DNA from 3 places in the Exiguobacterium sp. s141 genome. Region 1 is predicted to be linked to each of the others. Evidence: riboswitches for the same ligand, from Rfam matches in the RefSeq annotation. Region 1 holds a riboswitch; each other region holds the start of a gene.
The links. Region 1 has a riboswitch for S-adenosylmethionine ahead of metK (methionine adenosyltransferase). Riboswitches for the same ligand answer to the same signal wherever they lie in the genome.
Positions count from the first base shown of each region.

Region 1 (7,566 bases):
GCAAAAAAATATCCTGCCCGCTCATTACTTTTTGATGTCGAAATGAAGGAAGACGTTATTTTCCATTTTGACTCGGGTATAAGAGTATCAATGCCAACTTACAAAAAGGAGTGTTACTATGGAACCGAAACTACAACATGATCCAAAACTAGAGCAAGCCAACAATCCAAATCGTCAGTTTGACCAAGCAAATGCAGGTGGCCCTAAAATCACCGTCGTGACCGGGATGCTCCTCGGCGCCCTCGTCGGCGGTCTGCTCGCCTTACTTAGCACGTCGAACCGTGAGAACACGAAACAATCGTTCTCGAGCGCGAAATCGTCGGTCGGCGGTCTCGTCGATACAGTCAAACAAGACCCAGCCGGAAAGGCCTCACAAGTCATCGACCAAGTGAAATCGGCTTCTGGAATCATCCAAGAAGTTGCCACTGACGTTCAAAACGTATACGAGAAAGTCGCTGGTGAAGTCGACACGGTCAAAGAAGACGTGAACAAAGTCGTCGGCACTGCGCAAGAAGCGAAGTCAGATCTTCAATCGATCGGCGAGAAAGTCGTCGATGCGAAAGATACGGCGCTCGGGCAAGAAACTTCATCCGACACGTCATCAAGCAATAACGAATCATCGAATGACAACAAAACACAAGCCTAACAAAAAAAACGACCTTTCGCTGAGAAAGGTCGTTTTTACTGTCTTATGCGAAGCGTTTCGCGCCTTCTTCAAGCACTGCCGCTTTATCCGTTTGCTCCCATGGGAGTTCAACGTCTGTACGACCGAAGTGGCCGTAAGCTGCTGTCTGCTTGTAGATTGGACGGCGAAGGTCGAGCATCTTGATGATGCCGGCCGGACGGAGGTCGAAGTTCTCGCGAACGAGTTCGACGAGCTCAGTCTCGCTCAATTTGCCTGTGCCGAACGTGTCGACTGCGATCGATACCGGGTGGGCAACGCCAATCGCGTAAGCAAGTTGAACTTCTGCTTTGTCAGCAAGTCCCGCTGCAACGAGGTTTTTCGCTACGTAACGAGCCGCGTACGCCGCTGAACGGTCAACTTTGGTTGGGTCTTTACCTGAGAACGCGCCGCCGCCGTGGCGAGCGTAACCACCGTACGTATCGACGATGATTTTACGTCCTGTAAGGCCTGCATCCCCTTGTGGTCCACCGATGACGAAACGGCCAGTCGGGTTGATGAAGTATTTTGTATCCGCGTCGATGAGTTCAGACGGGATGACCGCGTCGATGACGTGCTCTTTCAAATCAGCTTGGATTTGTTCGAGTGTGATGTCTTCGGCGTGTTGCGTCGAGATGACGATTGTGTCGATGCGAACTGGGTTGTTCGCTTCGTCGTATTCGACCGTCACTTGTGTCTTACCATCAGGACGAAGGTAAGCGAGCGTGCCGTTCTTACGAACTTCTGCCAAACGACGTGACAATTTGTGCGCGAGTGAAATCGGGAGCGGCATGAGTTCTGGTGTCTCTTTTGTTGCGTAACCGAACATGAGACCTTGGTCACCAGCGCCGATCGCATCGATTTCTTCTTCAGTCATTTGTCCTTCACGAGCTTCAAGCGCTTGGTCGACACCTTGGGCGATGTCTACCGATTGCTCATCAATCGATGTGAGGACAGCACAAGTCTCTGCATCAAAACCATATTTTGCACGTGTGTAGCCGATCTCACGAACTGTTTCACGAACAACTTTCGGGATATCCACGTAAGTTGATGTTGTGATCTCACCTGCTACGAGCACGAGACCTGTCGTGACAGATGTCTCAGCCGCAACGCGGGCGTTTGGATCTTCAGATAAAATCGCATCCAAAATCGCATCTGAGATTTGGTCACAAATTTTATCCGGATGTCCTTCCGTGACGGACTCCGAAGTGAAAAGTCGACGGTTCAAGTTTGCCATTTCGAAAAACCTCCTATAATAAGGGTGATGTGTGGACGGTACTCGTTCCCCTTACGCGTTGCTTTGGGACGGTAATGAAAAAAACCTTTCGCCATGTTCAATGGGAAAGGTTGAATCGTTCTTCCTTACCCTCTTATCGTTCGAAGCTTGCGCTTCGCTTCAGGATAGCACCTTTTCCGAATAACAATGACAAATCGGACGGTTGCTGGGCTTCGTAGGGCCTTGTTCCCTCCACCGCTCAGAATAAGAGTATCCGTTACGAAGACCATCATATAAATGACACCCCGTTCTGTCAAGCGTATCGACTGAATTCGTAAAACTTTTCACGAACTCGCAATAGTTATGTTTGTGAAATATCAAACATTTTTTTGTCGGTTTTCGATTTTGTACTATGACCTGGTACAGAATATGTTAGAATGACAGTGTAAGAAAGCGCTTACTTTAAAGGGTAAAAAGGCTTGTTTTTGATTAGTATGTCACATATAATAAAAACGTCATACTAATAAAACGCGGAAGTATGCGGATTTCATCCACATCTATTTAGGGGAAAGGTGGGATTCAGGATGGCGACAACGCTCCTGAAAATCGAAGAATTAATTAAAGGTGCCGACATGATGCGGAACTTAACGGTTCCAGAATTGGTGGAAGAAGCCATTCGCAACGGGGAAGGCGTACTGACGAAAGACGGGGCTTTATCGGTCAGTACAGGTAAATTCACAGGACGGTCACCGAAAGACAAATTCGTCGTGCAAGATGAAGTCAGCAATCATTTAGTAGACTGGGGTCCGGTCAACCAACCGATCGCAGAAGAGAAGTTCACGGCACTGCTCAATAAAGTGCTCACGCATCTCGAGACGAAAGACAAGCTCTATTATCTCGAGGCGTCTGCCGGGGCTGACGAGCATTATACGCTTCCAGTGCGGGCCATCACAGAATACGCGTGGCACAACTTGTTCGCGAAACAGTTGTTCTTGCGCGAATGGCCGACACAAGGTGCCTTTGATCCGTTCACGGTCATCTATGCACCGAGCTATAAGGCCGATCCGGAAGTCGACGGGACGAACTCCGAAACGTTCATTCTCGTCTCATTCGCCAAACGGACCATTCTGATCGGGGGAACAGAATACGGCGGCGAAATTAAAAAATCGATTTTCTCAGTCATGAACTTCCTGTTACCGGAACAGCACGTCTTGTCGATGCATTGCTCGGCGAACGTATCGGATGCCGGCGAGACGGCTCTCTTCTTCGGGCTATCAGGTACCGGAAAGACGACGCTATCGGCCGACACAGAACGTCATTTAATCGGGGACGACGAGCATGGTTGGTCTCCTGACGGCGTCTTCAACATTGAAGGCGGTTGCTACGCGAAGACGATCAACTTGTCGCGTGAGAACGAACCTCAAATCTACGATGCTATTCGATTTGGCTCGTTGATTGAGAACGTCGTCTTGGACGAGGAACGGGCGCCAGACTACAAGAACATCTCACTCACTGAGAACACACGGGCAGCCTACCCGATTCAATTTATCGATAACGCGATGCTTCCGTCACGAGCCGGGCATCCGAACACGATCGTCTTCTTGACGGCCGACGCGTACGGCGTCCTGCCTCCAATCAGCAAATTGACGAAGGAACAGGCGATGTATCACTTCTTGTCAGGCTATACGTCGAAGCTAGCCGGCACGGAGCGCGGCGTGACGGAGCCGCAGGCGACCTTCTCGACATGTTTCGGGTCACCGTTCTTGCCGCTCGCACCGGAACGCTACGCCGACATGCTCGGCACGTTGATCGAGAAACATGACGTCGACGTCTATCTCGTCAATACCGGTTGGACCGGCGGAGCTTACGGCGAAGGATCGCGGATGAAGCTCGCCTATACACGGGCGATGGTGAACGCGGCCGTCAACGGGAAACTCCGTGACGTCGAGACGACGCGCCATGACATCTTCAACGTCGAGATTCCACGCCACATCGACGGGGTGCCAGACGACGTGCTCAACCCACGGGGCACATGGAAAGACGGGGCCCGCTACGACGCCGAGGCGGCAGCGCTCGCCCGTAAGTTCCAAGACAACTTCAAACGATTCACGAAAGCGAGTGAGGCGGTCGTCGCGGCCGGCCCAATCATCGTTTAATAAAAAATGACTAGCGCCTGGTTTAGGCGCTAGTCATTTTTTTGGTGCGACGGCTAACATCCAGTCCATCGCCTCATCGGTCGTCTTCCACTTTTCCCAAAACGGGAGTTGATGAGCGAACGGGACGATCCAAAGTTCGGCCCGCTCCCCCATCCGTTCGGCCACGGCTGTCGCATGGCGGAGCCGCACTTGCTCGTCGTCTGTCCCGTGAATCAATAACGTCGGGGCCTCCCAGTCCTTGTAGAGGGGTGAACGCTCCACGTACGCCTCACGAGCCGCTTCCGGGTCACCCCCGGTCATACGGCGGAGCATTTTCCGCATCGAGCGTTGCTCTTCGTACGTCCATTCCAAATTGGTGACACCCGCCCATGAGGTCACGGACGTGAGCGGCCGCTCCGCGGCGAGCGACAACGCCATCATGCCCCCGCGCGAGAAGCCAAGGGCATGAATGAGCGTATCCGTTCGATGGACGCGATCATAAAGAGACAAGACATCCTCTAAATCGGCCCCGCCGAAGTCTTCTTTCCCGCTCCCCCCATGGTTACCACGGTAAACAGGCGCCACGACGTGGAAGCCTTTGGCCGCGAACTGCATCAACCGAGGCAAGCGCACGTCCCCGATGCGTCCTGTTCCGCCGCGCAAATAAAACAGGACGTGCCCGTTCGGTCGCGTCGGCGTGATCGTATAGGCGACGACATCCTCACCATCGCGCGTAGCGTACCAGCCACGGTGGACCGCATAACCGGCATATGGAGGGAGGACCTCGATCCGGTCAAACCATTCGTTTTTCATGGAGCACCTTCATCGTTTCCGGGAGCACCCGGTCTTTCATCATGAAACTGTACCGGTTGTTCCGGAGCAGATTCGTTGGCAGTTCCTTCATGAGAACCGCGCCGTCGGTCTCGTCAACGGCCGGATGGTCATCGAAGCGCTCGATCTCGGCGAAGTAAATATTTTTGATGACCGTGTCCCCGCGCCCGAGCACGCGGTATTGTCCGAGATAGTGCAGCGTCTTCACGACACCGCCCGTTTCTTCATACACTTCCCGAATCGCGGCATCATCCTCATGTTCGCCGGGCTCAACTTTTCCACCCGGAAACTCGAGTCCGCGTTGCTTATGCTTCGTCAGCACCCATTGATTCTCATAGCGGGCGACGACCCAGACGTGGAGCGGCGTATCCGAAAATGGATAGTGCGCGAAGCTCAACTCGACTTTATTGTGATAGTAGTCCGTGAATGTCAACATAGTCCATCCCTTTCTTTCCCCTGTCTACTCTCACTTTACCTTGTCTTCCCCCAGTTTCAAACAAAAAAATAGGCCCGCCGGAGCGGACCTACTCAAAATTATTGGTTCAAGCGCTTTTCAAGCTCAGCTTTTTGTTCTTCGTAACCTGGTTTTCCAAGCAACGCGAACATGTTCGCTTTATACGCTTCGACGCCCGGTTGGTTGAACGGGTTCACCCCGAGAATGTATCCGCTCATCGCGCATGCCTTCTCGAAGAAGTAGAACAAGTAACCGAGGTGGTACGGCGTCATCTCTGGCAATTCGACAACGAGGTTCGGTACTTCTCCGTCCGTGTGGGCAAGGAGTGTTCCTTCAGCCGCTTTGTCGTTCACGAATTGGATCGTTTCGCCAGCGAGGAAGTTCAAGCCGTCGAGGTCTTGCGCGTCTTCTGGCACGTTCATCGCGTGACGGACGTTCGTGACACGGATGACCGTCTCGAACAAGTCACGACGACCTTCTTGGATGTATTGTCCCATCGAGTGGAGGTCGGTTGAGAAGTCGACAGCCGCCGGGAAGATCCCTTTGTTGTCTTTTCCTTCTGATTCGCCGTAAAGCTGTTTCCACCACTCCGACACGTAGTGCAGGGCCGGTTCGTAGTTGACGAGCAACTCGATCGACTTGCCTTTCGCATACAAGGCGTTACGGACGACCGCATATTGGTACGCCTCGTTCTCAGAGAGTTCTGGTGACGAATAGGCGTTTTGTGCGTCGCGTGCACCTTCCATGAGGGCGTCGATATCGATCCCTGCCGCAGCGATCGGAAGGAGTCCGACCGGTGTAAGGACCGAGAAGCGGCCGCCGACGTCATCCGGGATGACGAACGTTTCGTAGCCTTCCGCATCCGCAAGCGTCTTCAAGGCGCCACGGGCACGGTCTGTCGTCGCATAAATGCGCTCACGAGCACCGTCTTGACCGTACTTGTCTTCCATGAACTGTTTCAAGACACGGAACGCGATCGCCGGTTCTGTCGTCGTTCCCGATTTCGAGATGACGTTGACCGAGACGTCTTTGCCTTCGAGCACCTGGAGCAACTCCGTCAAATAAGTTGACGAGATGTTGTGACCGGCGAAGAAGACTTGTGGCGCGTTGCGCTCTTCTTTCGACAATACGTTGAAGAATGAATGTTGGAGCATCTCGATGGCCGCGCGTGCGCCGAGGTATGATCCACCGATCCCGACGACGACGAGGACGTCCGAGTTCTCACGGATTCGTTCCGCGGCCGCTTTGATGCGGGCAAACTCATCCGTATCGTAGTTTGTTGGGAGATCGACCCACCCAAGGAAATCGCTACCTGCCCCGCTGCGGTCATGGATGACCGAATGCATTGCTTTCACGGTTTCTTGCAATTGATCGACTTCATGTTCCCCGACGAAAGACAGGGCGTTTGAATAATCGAAACGTACAGTTGACATATCATTTCCTCCTTTAAATCGCTCCTTGATGAGCCATACATGACCCATCATAAACGGAAACGTCGGATTCGTTCAATCATTATTGCAAAATAGGCATCAAATCGCCTTATTTGCTCAACTCAAGAATCGCTGCCACGTCTTCACGTTCGAGTGTGCGGAAGCGACCGAACGCCCCGCGTTTCATCGCCGAATCCAAGATGGCGTCGAACGTCGACTCGTCGATGTCATAGTCACGGAGCGAGTTTGGCGCGCCGAGCTCATCGAAGAAGGCACGAACGGCTGCAATCGTACGCTTCGCCGTTTCCAAGTCCGTGTCAGCCGGTTCGACGTTGAACACTTCTGTGCCTAAGCGTGCGAAACGTGCTGCATTGTCTTCATCGAGTACATGTTCCATCCAGCGCGGGAACAGGATCGCGAGTCCGCCTGCATGCGGGATGTCATGGACAGCCGAGACCGCATGTTCGATGTTGTGCGATGCCCAGTCGCCCGAGGCACCCATTTGAAGCACACCGTTCAAGGCGATCGTACCTGAGAACAAGATGATGGCGCGCAAGTCGACATTTTCTAAATCGTCGACGAGTTTCGGTGCCGATTCGACGACCGCTTTCAACACGCCTTCCGTCATCCGCTCTTGAACCGGCGCATGGTTCGGGTGGAAGTACTGCTCGAAACAGTGACTCATCATGTCGACGATGCCGTAAATCGTTTGGTCTTTTGGCACTGATACCGTGTAACGTGGGTCGAGGATCGAGAACGTCGGATAGACGAGCGGGTGACCCCAGCCGTACTTCTCTTGTGTCTCCCAGTTCGTGATGACCGAACCTGAGTTCATCTCA
Region 1 is NZ_JACSLJ010000001.1:520,888-528,453, forward strand. Features, by position in the region: gene KNP74_RS02690 (hypothetical protein) at 119-646, shown strand; gene metK (methionine adenosyltransferase) at 690-1,898, opposite strand; SAM riboswitch class I at 2,029-2,148, opposite strand; gene pckA (phosphoenolpyruvate carboxykinase (ATP)) at 2,462-4,033, shown strand; gene KNP74_RS02705 (alpha/beta hydrolase family protein) at 4,067-4,825, opposite strand; gene ytkD (RNA deprotection pyrophosphohydrolase) at 4,806-5,279, opposite strand; gene KNP74_RS02715 (glucose-6-phosphate isomerase) at 5,378-6,730, opposite strand; gene KNP74_RS02720 (iron-containing alcohol dehydrogenase) at 6,837-7,566, opposite strand, start outside.

Region 2 (7,566 bases), 370 kb from region 1:
AAGGGTGCGGCGTTGAAAACCGGGATTCGACATGTCGTTCAGCATTTCCCTAGAACGAACGGGGTCATCACGGTCGATGCGGATGGGCAACATCTGCCGACTGATGTCTTGAAGCTGTATGAAGAAGGCATACGTTGGCCTCATCATTTGATTATGGGCTGCCGCGACTTTTCAGGGTCCGATATCCCGTTCCGGAGCCGATTCGGAAATCAGATGACGCGCGGCGTCATGTTGCTCGGCAGCGGTCTTCGTCTGAAGGACACCCAGACCGGCCTTCGGGCGATTCCGCTGCGGTATGCGGAACAATTGCTTGATGTGCCGGGGAACCGTTATGAGTTCGAGATGAACATGTTGACGTTCACGAAACGATTGCAAGTCCCGATTCATCAGACACCAATTCAAACCGTCTATGTGGCAGAAAACGCCTCGTCCCATTTCCGGCCGGTGATCGACTCGATTCTTATCTATCGCATGTTTTTGGCCTATTCATTATCATCGGTCGCATCATTTCTGTTAGACATCGGGTTCTATGCCTTGTTCGTCTATTTGTTGAATCCGTGGTTCGAGACGACGCACGTCTTGATTGCGACGGTCGTGGCCCGTATCCTGTCATCGCTGTTCAATTATTTCGTCAATCGGAAAATTGTGTTCCATTCGAAGGCGAAGCGGGCGATGCCGAAATACTTCGGTCTCGTCGGATTGCAGATGGCGCTGTCGGCCGGTCTCGTCTATGCGCTGTTCTATGTCATCCGCGACGGTGAGGTGTGGATCAAAGTGTTCGTCGACAGCTTCTTGTTCGTCGTCAGTTATTATGTCCAGAAAAAATGGATCTTTAAACGCTAACAGGCCAAGACGTGTGTCTTGGCCTGTCTGGCATGCATATCGTTCAATAAGCGAGTTTTCCGAGTTTGACCGATGTGTACCGGTGCAGTTCACGCGGATCATGGATCCCGGTCTTCTGCATCATGTCGCGCATGAGCAGGGCACAGACGCGAGCATCTTCAGCCGCATCGTGATGCATGAACGGGACGTTCAAATATTCCGCCATCGTGTTCAGCTTGTGATTCGGCAGACCTGGATACAGTTTTCTCGACAACTTGACGGTACAGCCGTACTCGATCGTCGGAAACGTATATAAATCGTATTTGGCGATCGCTTTCTTGAACGCGCCCATATCGAACGATGCGTTGTGTGCCATGACGAGGTCGACATCCCGCAGCGTCGGATAGAGCTGTTCGAGCACCTCGGGTAACGCTGGGGCGTCCCAGACATCGCTCGGCCGGATGCCATGGACCCGGATATTGCCGGCATCGAAGTCTTCCTCCGGATTGACGAGCAGTTGGTTCGTTTCGATGATTTCACCGTCGACGAGCAGGCTCCAGCCGACAGAGCAGATGCTGCGACTATCGCGGTTCGCCGTCTCGACGTCGATGGCAAGAATTGAATGTGGCATAATTGATCCCTTTCTCGTAAAAACAAGTATAAAAAAAGTCTAACATATCGTTAGACTAAAAAGCGATTATGCGGCCACGAGGTTGCGGCATGCTTCGGCACAGCGGAGACATGCTTCGGCACAGCGTTGGCAATGGTCGTGCAAGTGGCGGCCACATTCGACGGCGCACGTGTCACACACCTGGGCGCAGAGTGCACCAATCGGTTTGGTGAAAGCCGAATCGGTCTCGAGCGCGTTCAGGGCGAGTGCACACACTTCCGAACATTCTTTCGTCAGCCGGATACACTCGGCGACCATCAACAAGTCTTCTTCTTGTAAGCATTTTGAGAAACAATGATTGCTTGCCCGCATACAGTCGATGACGGCTAAAATGGTCTCTTCGACAGAGGCTCGGTCCATGATAAGTCCCCCTTTGGAATAATGATGTCTTACAATCATTACCCGCTAGCGGATGAGTTAAACCGGGCGGCGACGCAAAAAAGTCACCCCTCAAATGAGTGGTGACTTCAATAATGGAGCATAGCGGGCTCGAACCGCTGACCTCCACGCTGCCAGCGTGGCGCTCTCCCAGCTGAGCTAATGCCCCGTTCGAAAATTATTATATCATCCTAGTAAAACATTTGGCAATGGCTATTTTTAATTTTTTTGAACAAAGTTTAATCAGCACTGAACGTGGGAAAATCACAAATGATGTTATATTACGAAAGCAGGTGTCATGTATGGAAATGATTTTACTCGCACTCTTACCTGCCTTGATGTGGGGGAGTATCCCGCTCATCGTCTCAAAGGTCGGTGGGAAGCCGATTCAACAGTTGATCGGGACGACAATCGGGGCGATGGTGATGGCGGTCATCATCGCACTCGTGTTCAATCCCGGGTTCACGACGCTTGCAATCGTGACCGGCTTCATCTCCGGCGCATTCTGGGCACTCGGACAATATTTACAGTTCCAATCGTTTCAAATTTTAAGTGTATCGAAGGCGATGCCAATCAGCACCGGCATGCAGCTTCTCGGTACATCGTTGTTCGGTGTCATCGTCCTCGGAGACTGGAAAACGACGACCGAACTATGGCTCGGATTTTCGGCGCTCGTTCTCATCGTGATTGGGGCTGCGTTGACGTCGTATCAGCAGAACAAAGACGGAGACAGTAGCGGCGCCTTGAAGAAAGGATTGCTCGTTCTGCTCGTGTCGAGTATCGGTTACGTGACGTACGCCGTCCTGACGAACTATTTCGAAGTCGACGGGATTACGGCCATCTTGCCACAGTCGGTGGGGATGTTCGTCGCGGCGCTGTTGTTCAGCCTGCGTGAGAAAGACGTGAAGAAGTTCGATCCGAAGACGTTCAAAAACATCATGGCCGGTCTCGCCTGGGGGATCGGGAACTTCGGGCTGTTCGTGTCGAGCGGTGAAGTCGGGATCGCGACCTCGTTCGCCTTGTCGCAATTGAACGTCGTCGTGGCGACGCTCGGCGGAATCTATCTATTGAAAGAAGAGAAGACGACGAAAGAACGTGTCTTCGTCTTTATGGGTATCGGCCTCATCGTCGTGGCCGGATTCATGCTCGGAATCGCCAAAAGCTAAAAGACGGGTCAGACGACCCGTCTTTCGCTTACCAGGCTTGTTCAATGAATGCGTCACGCCCAGATTTTTTCCGGTCCTCTTTATAGTGGGCCGGATTTTTTTTATGGAAGTCTTGATGGTACTCCTCGGCCGGATAGAACGTGTCGGCCGGTAAAATCTTCGTGACGATCGGCTGTTTGAAACGTCCGCTCGCCGCGAGCGCGTCGCGACTCTGTTCTGCCTGCACGCGTTGTTCTTCTGTATGATAGAAGATGGCCGGCGCATATTGACTGCCTCGGTCTTGGAATTGACCGCCGTCATCGGTCGGATCGGTCTGAATCCAATACAGTTCGAGCAGGCGCTCGTATGCGAACAGCGTCGGGTCGAACGTGATCTCGACGACCTCATAGTGTCCTGTCGTCCCTGTCTTCACTTGCTCATACGTCGGATCGTCGACGTGACCTCCCGTATAACCTGATACGATCGACTCGATGCCGGGCTGTTCCTCGAACGGTGTCACCATGCACCAAAAGCAGCCGCCTGCGAATGTTGCTTTCTCCATTATCTTGTCCCCCTCATCTTCATTCCAAAAAAAGCGCCCATGTCATCGACATGAGCGCTCTGTCATATCGGCCAAGGCAATCACCTTGCTGGTAGTAGCACCTTGCCGTAGCAGGTTGCTGTGAAGTCATAGAGCCAGGTCTCTCGTTCACTCAAGATATCGATATGTAGTTGGTGACAGCATCATACCATCAGATTTGAAGCGGCGTCAACGGTTTGGCTTGCGCCGTAGTTGGAGCAAGGTGGCACCGAGAATCAGGATGACGAGCACGATGGAGAGCGGTAACGTATACGGGGCGTCCCCGGCATATAACTGTAAGAAGAACAAGGCAAAGACGGACAATAAGACGAGTACGTACGAACGGTTCATAGTAACCTCCTTTTTCTTTCAGTGTACCAAGTTACACATTCGTTGGCGAACGAAAACAGGAAATCATGTGGCGATAGCGAATACCATCGAGTGACCAAAGGAGGAATCAATATGACTGACACATTTGATTTTATGGAACTCGATATCGAAACCGCCCATCGCGGATATAAAGAAGGAACAATTACGGCGCGTGACGTGACGGCCTATTATTTGACCCGGATCGCCCAGTTTAACGACAAACTGAAGGCGGTCATTCAAGTGAACCCGGACGCCTTGTTCGAGGCAGAGTCGGCTGACCGGGCATTTCGTCGCGGGCTACGCTTGCCGCTACTCGGCATCCCGGTGCTGATCAAAGACAATGTCGAGACAGCCGGACTCATGAAGACGACGGCCGGGGCCGTCGTCCTCGCGCATCACTTCGCAGGCCGGGACGCCAATCTCGTCCAAAACCTGCGAGCGAGCGGGGCCATCATCCTCGGGAAAGCGAACTTGTCCGAATGGGCCAACTTTTTGACCGAGGGCATGCCGAACGGCTGGAGCGGTGTCGGTGGGCAGACGCTCAATCCATATGGGGATAAGCTCGATGTCGGAGGTTCGAGCTCAGGTTCGGCCTCTGCGGTTGCAGCGAACCTGACACTGCTCGCTGTCGGTAGCGAGACGAGCGGCTCCATCATCCATCCGAGCGTGCACAATGGCATCGTCGGCATCAAACCGACCGTCGGCCTCATCAGTCGGAGTGGCATCATCCCGATCTCGCGGTCGCAAGACACGGCGGGACCGATGGCACGAACGCTCGAAGACGCGGTAAGGGCACTTGAGGTGATGGTAGGGGAAGACCCGGCGGACCCGGCGACACTCAACCTCCCGGCCGGTCCGCCGTATCGGACGTGCCTCGACGAGCGCCAAGCGGTCGGGATGCGTGTCGGGATCGTCAAAGCTGATTTATTAGCAGAAGAACAAGCATTATACGGTGAGGCGACCGAGCTGTTGAAACAGAGCGGCATCGACCTTGTCGAAGTCGAGCTGCCCGCCCATGATACGCTCGACCAAGGCGATATTTTGTACCACGAGTTCAAACTCGGGATCGAGGCGTACCTGGCCACGACGACACTCCCATACGAGACGTTGTCTGATTTGATGGACTGGAACAACAGACATCCTGAGACGATCCCGCACGGACAAAAGACGTTCGAAAAGGCGGAAAGATTGTCGGGACGTCTCATCGAGGCGGCCTATTTGACGCGCCGGCTCGATGACGTGCGTGACGCCAAGACGGACGGACTCGACCGCCTATTAAACGAACAACAGTTGCACGCGCTCGTCTTGCCTCACGATTTGAACTATGACATGGCGGCAAAAGCCGGGCATCCGACCATCACGATCCCATATCGCTTGAAAGCGAGTGGGGCACCGTTCGGCCTATCGTTCACCGGGACGAGTTATGCCGAACGTGACTTGATCCGTCTGGCGTATGCGTTCGAGCGACATATTTCGCGTCCCGTTCCACCGTTATAAGAACGTTGCACCCGTCGTCCACGTCCGCTACAATGGTACGTATGCGGATTGAAGAAAGGACAGATAGCAATGAAACCATCTATATACGGGCTGACGTTCGATCAGCTGACAGAAGCGTGTGTCTCTTGGGGATACAGCGCCTTCCATGCGAGACAAATCTGGGACTCGCTCTACATCGACCGAGTGAAACAAATCGAGGACATCTCGGTACGGGCCGAGGTGCGTGAGGCGCTCGCCGCCGAATACGTCATCTCGACGCAAGACCTGTTCGTCAAACAAGAGGCGGGCGACGGGACGGTCAAATTTTTACTTAAACTACACGACGGGCACTATATCGAGACTGTGCTCATGCGACATAAGTACGGCCGTTCGGTCTGTGTGACAACGCAGGTCGGGTGCAATATCGGCTGCAGCTTCTGTGCGAGCGGTCTCTTGAAGAAGACACGTGATTTGACGGCGGGCGAAGTCGTCGAACAAATTATGACCGTGCAACACTACTTGGACGAAGTCGGCGAAGGGGCCCGGGTCAGCCATATCGTCGTCATGGGAATCGGCGAACCGTTCGATAACTTTGACAACTTGGTCGACTTCCTGCGTGTCGTCAAGGACGAGCGCGGTCTCGCGATCGCCCCGCGTAAAATCAACGTCTCGACGAGCGGACTTGCCGACAAGATTTACAAGTTCGCGGACCTCGATTTGCGCATCAACTTGGCGCTGTCGCTCCATGCGCCTAACGACGCGCTACGGACGCAAATCATGAAAATCAACCGGGCGTTCCCGCTCGACAAGCTCATGCCGGCCATCCGGTATTACGTCGAGAAGACGAACAAACGAATCACGTTCGAATATATTCTCCTGTCGAAAGTGAACGATTTGCCGGAGCACGCTGAGGAATTGGCGGACCTCATCGACGATATCAAGGACAAGTCGTACGTCAACTTGATCCCGTATAACCCGGTCAACGAGCATATCCAATACGAGCGCAGTACCTCGGAGGACATCATGGCGTTCTATGATGTCTTGAAGAAGCGTGGCATCAACACCGGTGTCCGCCTTGAGCACGGGACTGACATCGATGCGGCATGCGGCCAGTTGCGCAGTAAACATATGAACGTCGAAGGTGCGAAATAAGTGGACTCCTTGAATCGAATGATTCAAGGAGTTTTTTCGTACAGCCGCTCCGACGAAGGAAAAAACGGACATCGCCCCCAACTCTGCGGAACGATTTTGAAAAATCTTGAATAGACCTCGTCCGCTCAGGGAATAGTCAGTTGAAATCAATGTAGAGAGTGGAGGCAATTCAATGGAGACAGTAAACGCTGCGTTATGGATTCGAGTCAGAAATACACTTGGGGAAGGCCCGTGTTGGGATGCTGAACTGAAACGGTTCTATTGGGTCGACATCGAAGGACACACACTTTGGTGGTACGACGAAAAGGAAGATGAGCTGTCATCGTTCGATATGGGACAACAGATCGGGTTTGCGGTCCCGAAAGTGACAGACGGCGTCGTCGTCGGCTTGAAAGACGGCATCTATGAATGGGACGAGGGATCGAAGCGACTCGATAAACTCGTCGAACTCGATGACCCGGAAGGTGATCTTCGCTTCAACGACGGAAAGGCCGACCCGTACGGACGAATCTTTGCAGGGACGCTTCATCTCAACGACGAGGAGAACGAGGCGACGCTCTATCGCTTGAACCGTGACGGCACGACCGAGATCATGCTCAGTGAATTGACGCTATCGAACGGTCTGACATGGTCTCCGGACCACTCGACGTTCTACCATATCGATACACCGACCGAGACGGTCCGCAAATACCCGTTCGACTTGAAAACAGGAACACTCGGGGATGGGGAAGTCGTCATCGATTTCAAAGATGAGGAAGGATTCCCGGACGGTATGACATCCGATGAAGACGGCTTTTTATGGATTGCCCACTTTGCGGGCGGACGCGTCTCGCGCTGGAACCCGAAGACGGGTGAAAAAGTGCTCGAGGTGCTCGTGCCGGCCCCGAACGTCACGTCATGCTGTTTCGTCGGTGATGACTTGAAACAACTTGCCATCACGACGGCGCGCGAAGGAATGGATGACGCGGCGCTCG
Region 2 is NZ_JACSLJ010000001.1:151,548-159,113, reverse strand. Features, by position in the region: gene KNP74_RS00845 (bifunctional glycosyltransferase family 2/GtrA family protein) at 1-843, shown strand, start outside; gene KNP74_RS00840 (3'-5' exonuclease) at 887-1,453, opposite strand; gene KNP74_RS00835 (four-helix bundle copper-binding protein) at 1,520-1,852, opposite strand; tRNA gene KNP74_RS00830 (tRNA-Ala) at 1,967-2,039, opposite strand; gene KNP74_RS00825 (GRP family sugar transporter) at 2,173-3,036, shown strand; gene msrA (peptide-methionine (S)-S-oxide reductase MsrA) at 3,065-3,577, opposite strand; SAM riboswitch class I at 3,640-3,740, opposite strand; gene KNP74_RS00815 (hypothetical protein) at 3,785-3,946, opposite strand; gene KNP74_RS00810 (amidase family protein) at 4,058-5,461, shown strand; gene rlmN (dual-specificity RNA methyltransferase RlmN) at 5,531-6,592, shown strand; gene KNP74_RS00800 (SMP-30/gluconolactonase/LRE family protein) at 6,765-7,566, shown strand, end outside.
Region 2: linked by a shared signal. The riboswitch ahead of msrA (peptide-methionine (S)-S-oxide reductase MsrA) and the one ahead of metK (methionine adenosyltransferase) in region 1 are both predicted to bind S-adenosylmethionine.

Region 3 (7,566 bases), 420 kb from region 1:
TCGAGCGTCGTCGGTGCACCGAACCGTTTCAACCAGGCCTCCAAATACGGAGCATCGGCCGAGCGACGCAACCGCTCCTGGATGATTAGGCCGAAGCCGACCTTGTCTCCATGCAAGAAAGAGTGGGTCGACTCGAAGCGGCTGAGCGCATTATGGACCGCATGGCCCACGGCGACGCGTGTCCCGGCGTCACCAAATCCACCGACGGCGCCACCGATGGCGAGCACGTGATCGACCGCGAAGCGGACGTCGTCACTATACGACTCAAAAGCGTGCTCGCTCAATTCAAGTTCGACGAGACGCCCGCACTGCTCGGCCAAGACGAGTCCGGTGTTGACGCCGGCGTCAGCTGAGCTGTCACCACTCAAATAACGGGCCTCGTAAAACTTCGCGACCGTGTCGATGACACCGGCCCGAAAGTATTCATATGGTGAGCGTGAGATGACCCGTGAGTCAACGATGACCCGTTCGATGACGACGCGGAACATGTCGTAGCGGTCGTAGCTCCCGTCCTCCTGATAGACGACGCTGAGCGGTGTGAACGCCGCACAGTTCGAGGCGAGCGTTGGAACGACGATGAGCGGGACGTTCCGTTGATAGGCGACGAGTTTGGCCGTATCGACGAGCTTGCCGCCTCCGACGGCGATTAACACGTCGGCGTCCAACGGTTTGAGCCGTTTGACTTCCGAGTCCGTGCACTCCCCGCTGAACCTTGTTGCCGGATAGTCCGCGATGGCCGGAAAGATGGCTCGGACGACGTCATACCCGTTCTGACCGTGCAGGACGTGGGCACGTCGGCCGTCGACTAAGTCATCAAGACGGTCGAGCGCGTCATCGGCGTGGTCATATTCAAGGACGGCCTGACGAATCATGCGCGCACCTCCTCATAGGCGGCAAACAACCGCTCGATTCGTTCGACGGCCTCGTCAATCTTCGGTTCCGGTGAGACGAGACCGAAGCGGACGTATCCGTTCCCTTCCGAACCGAAGAAATAGCCCGGGGTGACGGCGACTCCTGCCTCGTACAATAACTTACGCGAGAACGATTTGGCATCGCCCTCGGGCACTTTCGCCCAGACGAAGAACGAACCCTCCGGCGGTTCGACGGCCCAGCCGGCCCGGTTCAACCCGTCGATCAGGCGATCACGCCGTGCCTCGTACAGTCGTGCCAAGTCATCGCGAATGGTACGGGGCGCCTCGAGCGCAGCGACAGCCGCCGCCTGGATGGCCGAGAACACGCTGACGTGGACGTGGTCCTGATACGTGTTGATCGCCTCGATGATGTCCGCGTTCCCGACGGCGAAGGCGACGCGCCAACCGGACATGTTGAAAGCTTTCGACATCGTATATACCTCGATGCCGACTTCTTTCGCCCCATCCGCCTGCAGAAAGCTAGGCGGGACGTGGCCATCGAATCCGATGCTGCCGTATGCGAAATCGTGGACGACCATCAAGTCCCGCTCCCGGGCGAAACGGACGGTATCGTCAAAGAAAGCGGGTGAGGCGACGGCTCCGGTCGGATTGCTCGGGTAGTTCAAATACATGAGTTTTGCATCTTGCGTATCGAGCGTCTCATAGTCCGGCAAGAAGCCGTTCTCTTCCCGGAGGACGAGGTCACGGACGACGGCACCGGCGAGGCGTGCCCCCGAGATGTAATCAGGATAGCCGGGATTCGGTAGCAAGATCCCGTCGCCAGGTTCGAGTACGCATTGCGGCAACGTGATGAGACCAGATTTTGAGCCGATGAGAATCGCTACTTCTGTCTCGGGATCAAGTTCGACTCCATACTCATTCAAATAGAACGTCGCCACTGCTTGCTTCAGGCGGGCCTGACCGCGGAACGGACCGTATTGATGGGTCGAGGCGTCGAGGAGCGCCGTCTGAAGCGCGTCACAGATTGGCTCAGGCGTAGGCAGGTCAGGCGTCCCTTGTCCGAGTCGGATGATGTCGCGGCCGGCCTGTTCGAGTTCGGCCAACTCGTTCGCGAGTCCGACGAAATGTTGTGGTGGTAACGTTTTAAGTAGATGTGAGCGTCTGTCAGTCATGAATAGTCCTCCTATGCAAAAAACACCCCTTTCCGCGGAAAGGGGTGTCGAGATACGGACGTATTCAAACAACCACCTTTCCATCTCTCAAGGTCACCTTGCTGGAATTAGCACAGTATTGAATCAATCTGTTGCTGAAGCTTCATCGGGCCAGTCCCTCCGCTTCTCTTGATAGAAAGTGTTTTATATGCGATTTGTCTTTTTGTAATATGTCACTTAGTTAACCAAACGTTACCAATCTTGTCAATCCTTTTTCGAAAATAGGTGTGGCCTATTGAATCCCGATAAAAAAAAGGTCATAGTACAAAGTGAACGTTATTCTACAAAATTTAAAAGATGAGGGGATGGACCTTTGGAATTAAATCGTCAATTGATTTGGAAGTTGAGCGTGATCGGATTGATTCTGCTCGTCCTATGGAAAGTCATCAGTGAACCGGACACGATTTCTAGTGTGTTGCACTATACGTTCCAGTTGCTGACGCCGATTATCATGGGAATTGCCATCGCGCTGCTCCTGAATACCGTCCTGTCCTATATAGAAGAACGGTTTCAATTAAAACGCTATCAAGGTTTGCTGATCGTTTACATCGTCTTCATCGGGATTCTCGTCATCTCTGCGGTGACGCTGTTCCCACGCATTTATTCGAGCCTCGCCTCACTCATCGAAGAGCTCCCGTTCTACATCCGACAGATTGACGGGTTCCTCGCCCAGTTGAACACGTACTTGAAAGAGTACAACGCGACGATTGCCCAAGCCATCGATTTCAGCCGCTTCGAGGAACGTTACTCGGGCTGGGTCGAGACCGCCGTCTTGTCGTCGGTCAGCTACGTGTCGAGCTTCACGATGACGCTCATCAACTTCTTGATTGGGATCGTCATCTCGATCTATCTGTTGAAAGACAAAGAGATTTTTGCCCGCATGTTCAAGCGTCTGTTGTATGCGATGTTCCCGGTCGCGTCAGCCAAGACGACGATCGACATCTTCCAAGAGATGGATTATATCTTCAAACGCTATATCATCGGGAAGTCGCTCGACTGCCTCATCATCGGGGTGCTGGCCGTCGCCGGTCTGTTGATCATCGGGGCGCCATACGCGCTTCTGCTCGGCGTCATCGTCGGTGTCTTGAACTTCATCCCGTACGTCGGACCGCTGCTCGGGATGATCCCGGCGTTCATCATCACTTACTTCTATGACCCGTTCACGGCGCTCATCGTCCTCTTGTTCATCTTCTTGTTGCAACAATTCGACGGACTTTGGCTCGGCCCGAAGATTCTCGGCGACAGCGTCGGCATCACCCCGTTTTGGGTCATCACCTCGATCATCATCGGAGGTAGCCTGTTCGGTCTCGTCGGGATGTTCATCAGTGTCCCGGTCACGGCGATGATTCAAGTCGTGTTCTCTCGGTTGATCGACTACCGGCTCAGCCGAAAGAATTTGAACGAATTATTATGACACATTGACGATTTATGTTGACACATTTCACGGAAATATCATAATCTTGAAGAGAAGACAGTCCAATGCAGAAAGGAGAGGTACCGATGTCAGTCATTCAACGCTCGCACGTCCAAGTTCATATTGACCGGCAGGCGCCTCTCCGTGATTTGAATCCGTGATGTCGCCTGCCTTCCGAGGCATGCCTAAGATCGTAGGGACGCGTATGCCTTTGTGCATGCTGCGTCCCTTTTCTTATTCTATCAACTAAAGCAGGTGACCTTAATGATTCAATCACTCAAACAGCTCGACCGTAACATTTGGATCCGCTTCCTCGGAGAGACGATCACCGGTGTCATGATGTTCATGATCGCACCGTTCCTCGTCCTATACTATAGCGACAAGCTCGACAGTTATATCCAGGTCGGGGTCATCATGGCGACCGGACCAATCATGGCGCTCATCGGATCGGTCGTCGGTGGACGGCTCGCAGACCTGTATGGCCGCAAACCAATCATGATGGCTGCCATTCTTGGCGACGCCCTCGCCCTCGTCGGTTTCGCCTTCGCCGAAACGTTTTGGCCGCTCCTTCTCTTGAACGCCATGCTCGGTTTGACGAACTCATTGTTCCACCCGGCCGCAAGCGCGATGGTAGCCGATGTGACCGAGCCCGAACAGATGAACGAGGCGTTCGGTCTGTTGCGGATGGGGCACAATATCGGGGCTGCATTCGGCCCGCTCCTCGGGAGTGCCGTCCTCTTTATCGACCGGCAGTATATCTTCTACTCGGCCGCTCTCGTCTTCGTCTTGTACGCACTCGTCCTCGGTCGCTTCATCCGGGAGTCGCTCCCAGAGACGACCGATGTCGACACGCCATCGAACCGGGATGTCCTGCGCGTGTTCTACAATGACAAGGTGTTCCTCGTGTTCATCTTTGCCGGTGTCTTCATCTCGATGGGCTTCTCGCTCATCGAGAGCATGCTGCCCCTCTTCTTGAGAGAGTCGATGCCATCGTACACCGATCGTGAGAACCCGTTCGCCTATATGCTCGCCTTGAACGGCATCATGGTCGTGTTGTTCCAGTTTCCGATCGCTTCGAAACTCGGCCGCAAGCCGTTCGGCAACGTCATGCTCGCCGGGGCGACCATCTTCGGGGTCGGCATGATTCTGATCGCCGTCATGCCGCGTCTCCTCTATTCACTCGGGACACCGTACCTCGTTCTCGTCAGCGTCTTGCTCGCGGTGTACGCCTTCTATACGCTCGGCGAGATGATCATGTCCCCGGTCCAACAGACGTTCATCGCCTTGATCGCTCCGGAGAATATGCGCGGTGCCTACAACGGGGCCGCCAGCATCCAATGGTTGATCGGCGGGGTGACCGCACCGATCATGGCAAGCCTGTTCTTCGACCAACGCGCCGGACATATCGCGTTGATCCTCGTCGGGGCGGCCAGTTGCGTGTCGGGACTCATCTATTGGCAACTTGGACGCCGCGTCAGCGCAGCCGAAGCGAAACAAAAGACAGCTTGACTTATAAAACCACACTGAACCTAGTCGTTTAGTGTGGTTTTTGATTTCGTTCGAATATCATTAAATTTTGAATTTTTCATTCGTTTATTCTTTACAAACATAATGATTCTTTTTTATGATGATACGGTTAAGGAGGGATCTTTCATGGAAAGGATCGATAAACAGAAAATTGTGGACAGCGTGCCACAAAAAGGTTTTTTCGGACAGCCTAAAGGCTTGTTCACGCTATTCTTCACTGAGTTTTGGGAACGGTTCTCGTATTACGGGATGCGCGCCATCCTCGTGTTCTACATGTACTACGAGGTATCTGAGGGCGGTCTCGGTCTCGACCAGAATGTCGCCTTGTCAATCATGTCGGTATACGGCGCACTCGTCTACATGTCGGGGGTCATTGGGGGATGGCTCGCCGACCGTGTCTTCGGGACGTCTCGGGCCGTCTTCTTTGGCGGAGTGTTCATCATGCTCGGGCATATCGTCTTGTCGATTCCAGGCAGCCTGACGTTCTTGTTCATCTCGATGGCACTGATTGTCATCGGTACGGGCTTGTTGAAACCGAACGTTTCAAGCATCGTCGGTGACCTGTATCACGAGACGGACCGTCGTCGTGACGCCGGGTTCAGCATCTTCTATATGGGGATCAACCTCGGTGCCTTCATTTCACCTTTGATTGTCGGTGGAGTCCAAAAGAGCTACGGCTTCCATTGGGGCTTCGCACTCGCCGCGGTCGGGATGTTCATCGGTCTCGTCGTCTTCCTCGTCACGAAGAAAGGCAACCTCGGTCTTGCCGGTTCATATGTGCCGAACCCGTTGACGCCGTCTGAGAAGAGAAACGCGATCAAGTATACGACGATCGCGGTCATCCTCATCGGTGGCCTGTTGGCCGTGCTCATCCCGCAAGGTTTGTTCACGATCAACACGTTCATCGGCCTCGTCGGTGTGTTCGGGATCGCCATTCCGACGATTTACTTCATTATCATGTATCGCAGTCCGAAAACGACGGAAGTCGAACGGTCACGGATCATCGCCTACATCCCGCTCTTCATCGCCTCGGTCATGTTCTGGGCGATTCAAGAGCAAGGGGCGACGATTTTGGCCAGCTATGCCGATAAGCGGACCGATCTTGAATTTTTAGGGATCACGCTCTCACCGGCCTGGTTCCAGTCGCTCAACCCGCTGTTCATCATCATGCTCGCACCGGTCTTCGCATGGCTTTGGGTCCGACTCGGTGACCGTGCGCCGAGCATCCCGACGAAATTCGCGTTCGGGATCTTGTTCGCAGGGTTAAGTTTCTTGGTGATCTTGCTCCCGGCCTATTTCGGAGGCCCGGACACGCTCGTCAACCCGCTCTGGCTCGTCCTTAGCTACTTCATCGTCGTGCTCGGTGAGCTCAGCCTGTCGCCGGTCGGTCTGTCGGCGACGACGAAACTCGCCCCGGCCGCTTTCTCGGCCCAGACGATGTCGCTCTGGTTCTTGTCGAACGCTGCGGCGCAAGGGATCAACGCTCAACTCGTCCGTTTCTATTCACCGGAGAACGAGATGCTTTACTTCGGGATTATCGGTGGCGCGGCCATCGTGCTCAGTCTGATCCTGTTCGCACTCGCCCCGGTCATCAAAAAGTATATGCGCGGCATTCATTAAGCGCAAAAGCCCATTCCTCGGCCGAGGAATGGGCTTTTGTATGCTTTGCTTATTTACGGACTTGGATGAGCGACAAGTAGCGGTCAATCAAGTCATGGTTGAAGTAATCGTGGAACCGGTCCGACTTGAGCGATTGAATCGACTCATGGAACGTCGCCGGGAGTGACGAGATGCCTTGACTCTCGATTTGTTTGGCCGAGTACTCAAACAAGTCGTCCTCGTTCGGTGATGACGGCTCAAGCTGTTGCTCGATCCCTTCGAGTCCAGCGTAAATCAGGGCCGCGAGGGCGAGATATGGGTTGGCGCTCGGGTCTGGGTTACGGACTTCGACGCGTGTCGCACTGCCGCGTGACGCCGGGATTCGAATCATCGAACTGCGGTTCGACGGGCTCCAACAGATGTTGACCGGTGCCTCGAAGCCTGGAACGAGACGTTCATATGATTCTGGGAGCGGGTTCGTGAAGATGGCCGTCGCACGGGCATGCTTCAAGATGCCTTCGATGAAATGACGAGCTGTGACCGACAGGCCGTAATCCGACTCCGGCTCTTCGAACGCGTTGACCGTCGGATTGCCGTCCTTGTCGTTCTTCCAGACCGAGATGTTGAGGTGCATCCCCGAACCGTTCACGTCGCGGAGCGGTTTCGGCAAGAACGACACTTTCGCGTTTTTCTCTTGGGCTGCCAACGTGACGATTTCTTTGAAGAACTGGATGTTGTCGGCCGTATGCAACGCGTCATCGTACTTGATGCCGATCTCGTGCTGGGCCGGTGCCACTTCATGGTGGACCGCTTCGATGTTGAAGCCGACATCGCTCAACCGGTTGGCGATATGTTGACGTACCTCATAGCCTTTGTCTTCCGAACGTGTCGAGAAGTATCCGGCCTCGTCATAGAACTCTCCGTTTTCGTCGAAGATGAAGAA
Region 3 is NZ_JACSLJ010000001.1:102,322-109,887, forward strand. Features, by position in the region: gene KNP74_RS00550 (iron-containing alcohol dehydrogenase family protein) at 1-872, opposite strand, end outside; gene KNP74_RS00555 (aminotransferase class I/II-fold pyridoxal phosphate-dependent enzyme) at 869-2,044, opposite strand; SAM riboswitch class I at 2,122-2,222, opposite strand; gene KNP74_RS00560 (AI-2E family transporter) at 2,397-3,497, shown strand; gene KNP74_RS00565 (MDR family MFS transporter) at 3,762-5,006, shown strand; gene KNP74_RS00570 (peptide MFS transporter) at 5,151-6,644, shown strand; gene KNP74_RS00575 (glutamine synthetase family protein) at 6,694-7,566, opposite strand, start outside.
Region 3: linked by a shared signal. The riboswitch ahead of KNP74_RS00555 (aminotransferase class I/II-fold pyridoxal phosphate-dependent enzyme) and the one ahead of metK (methionine adenosyltransferase) in region 1 are both predicted to bind S-adenosylmethionine.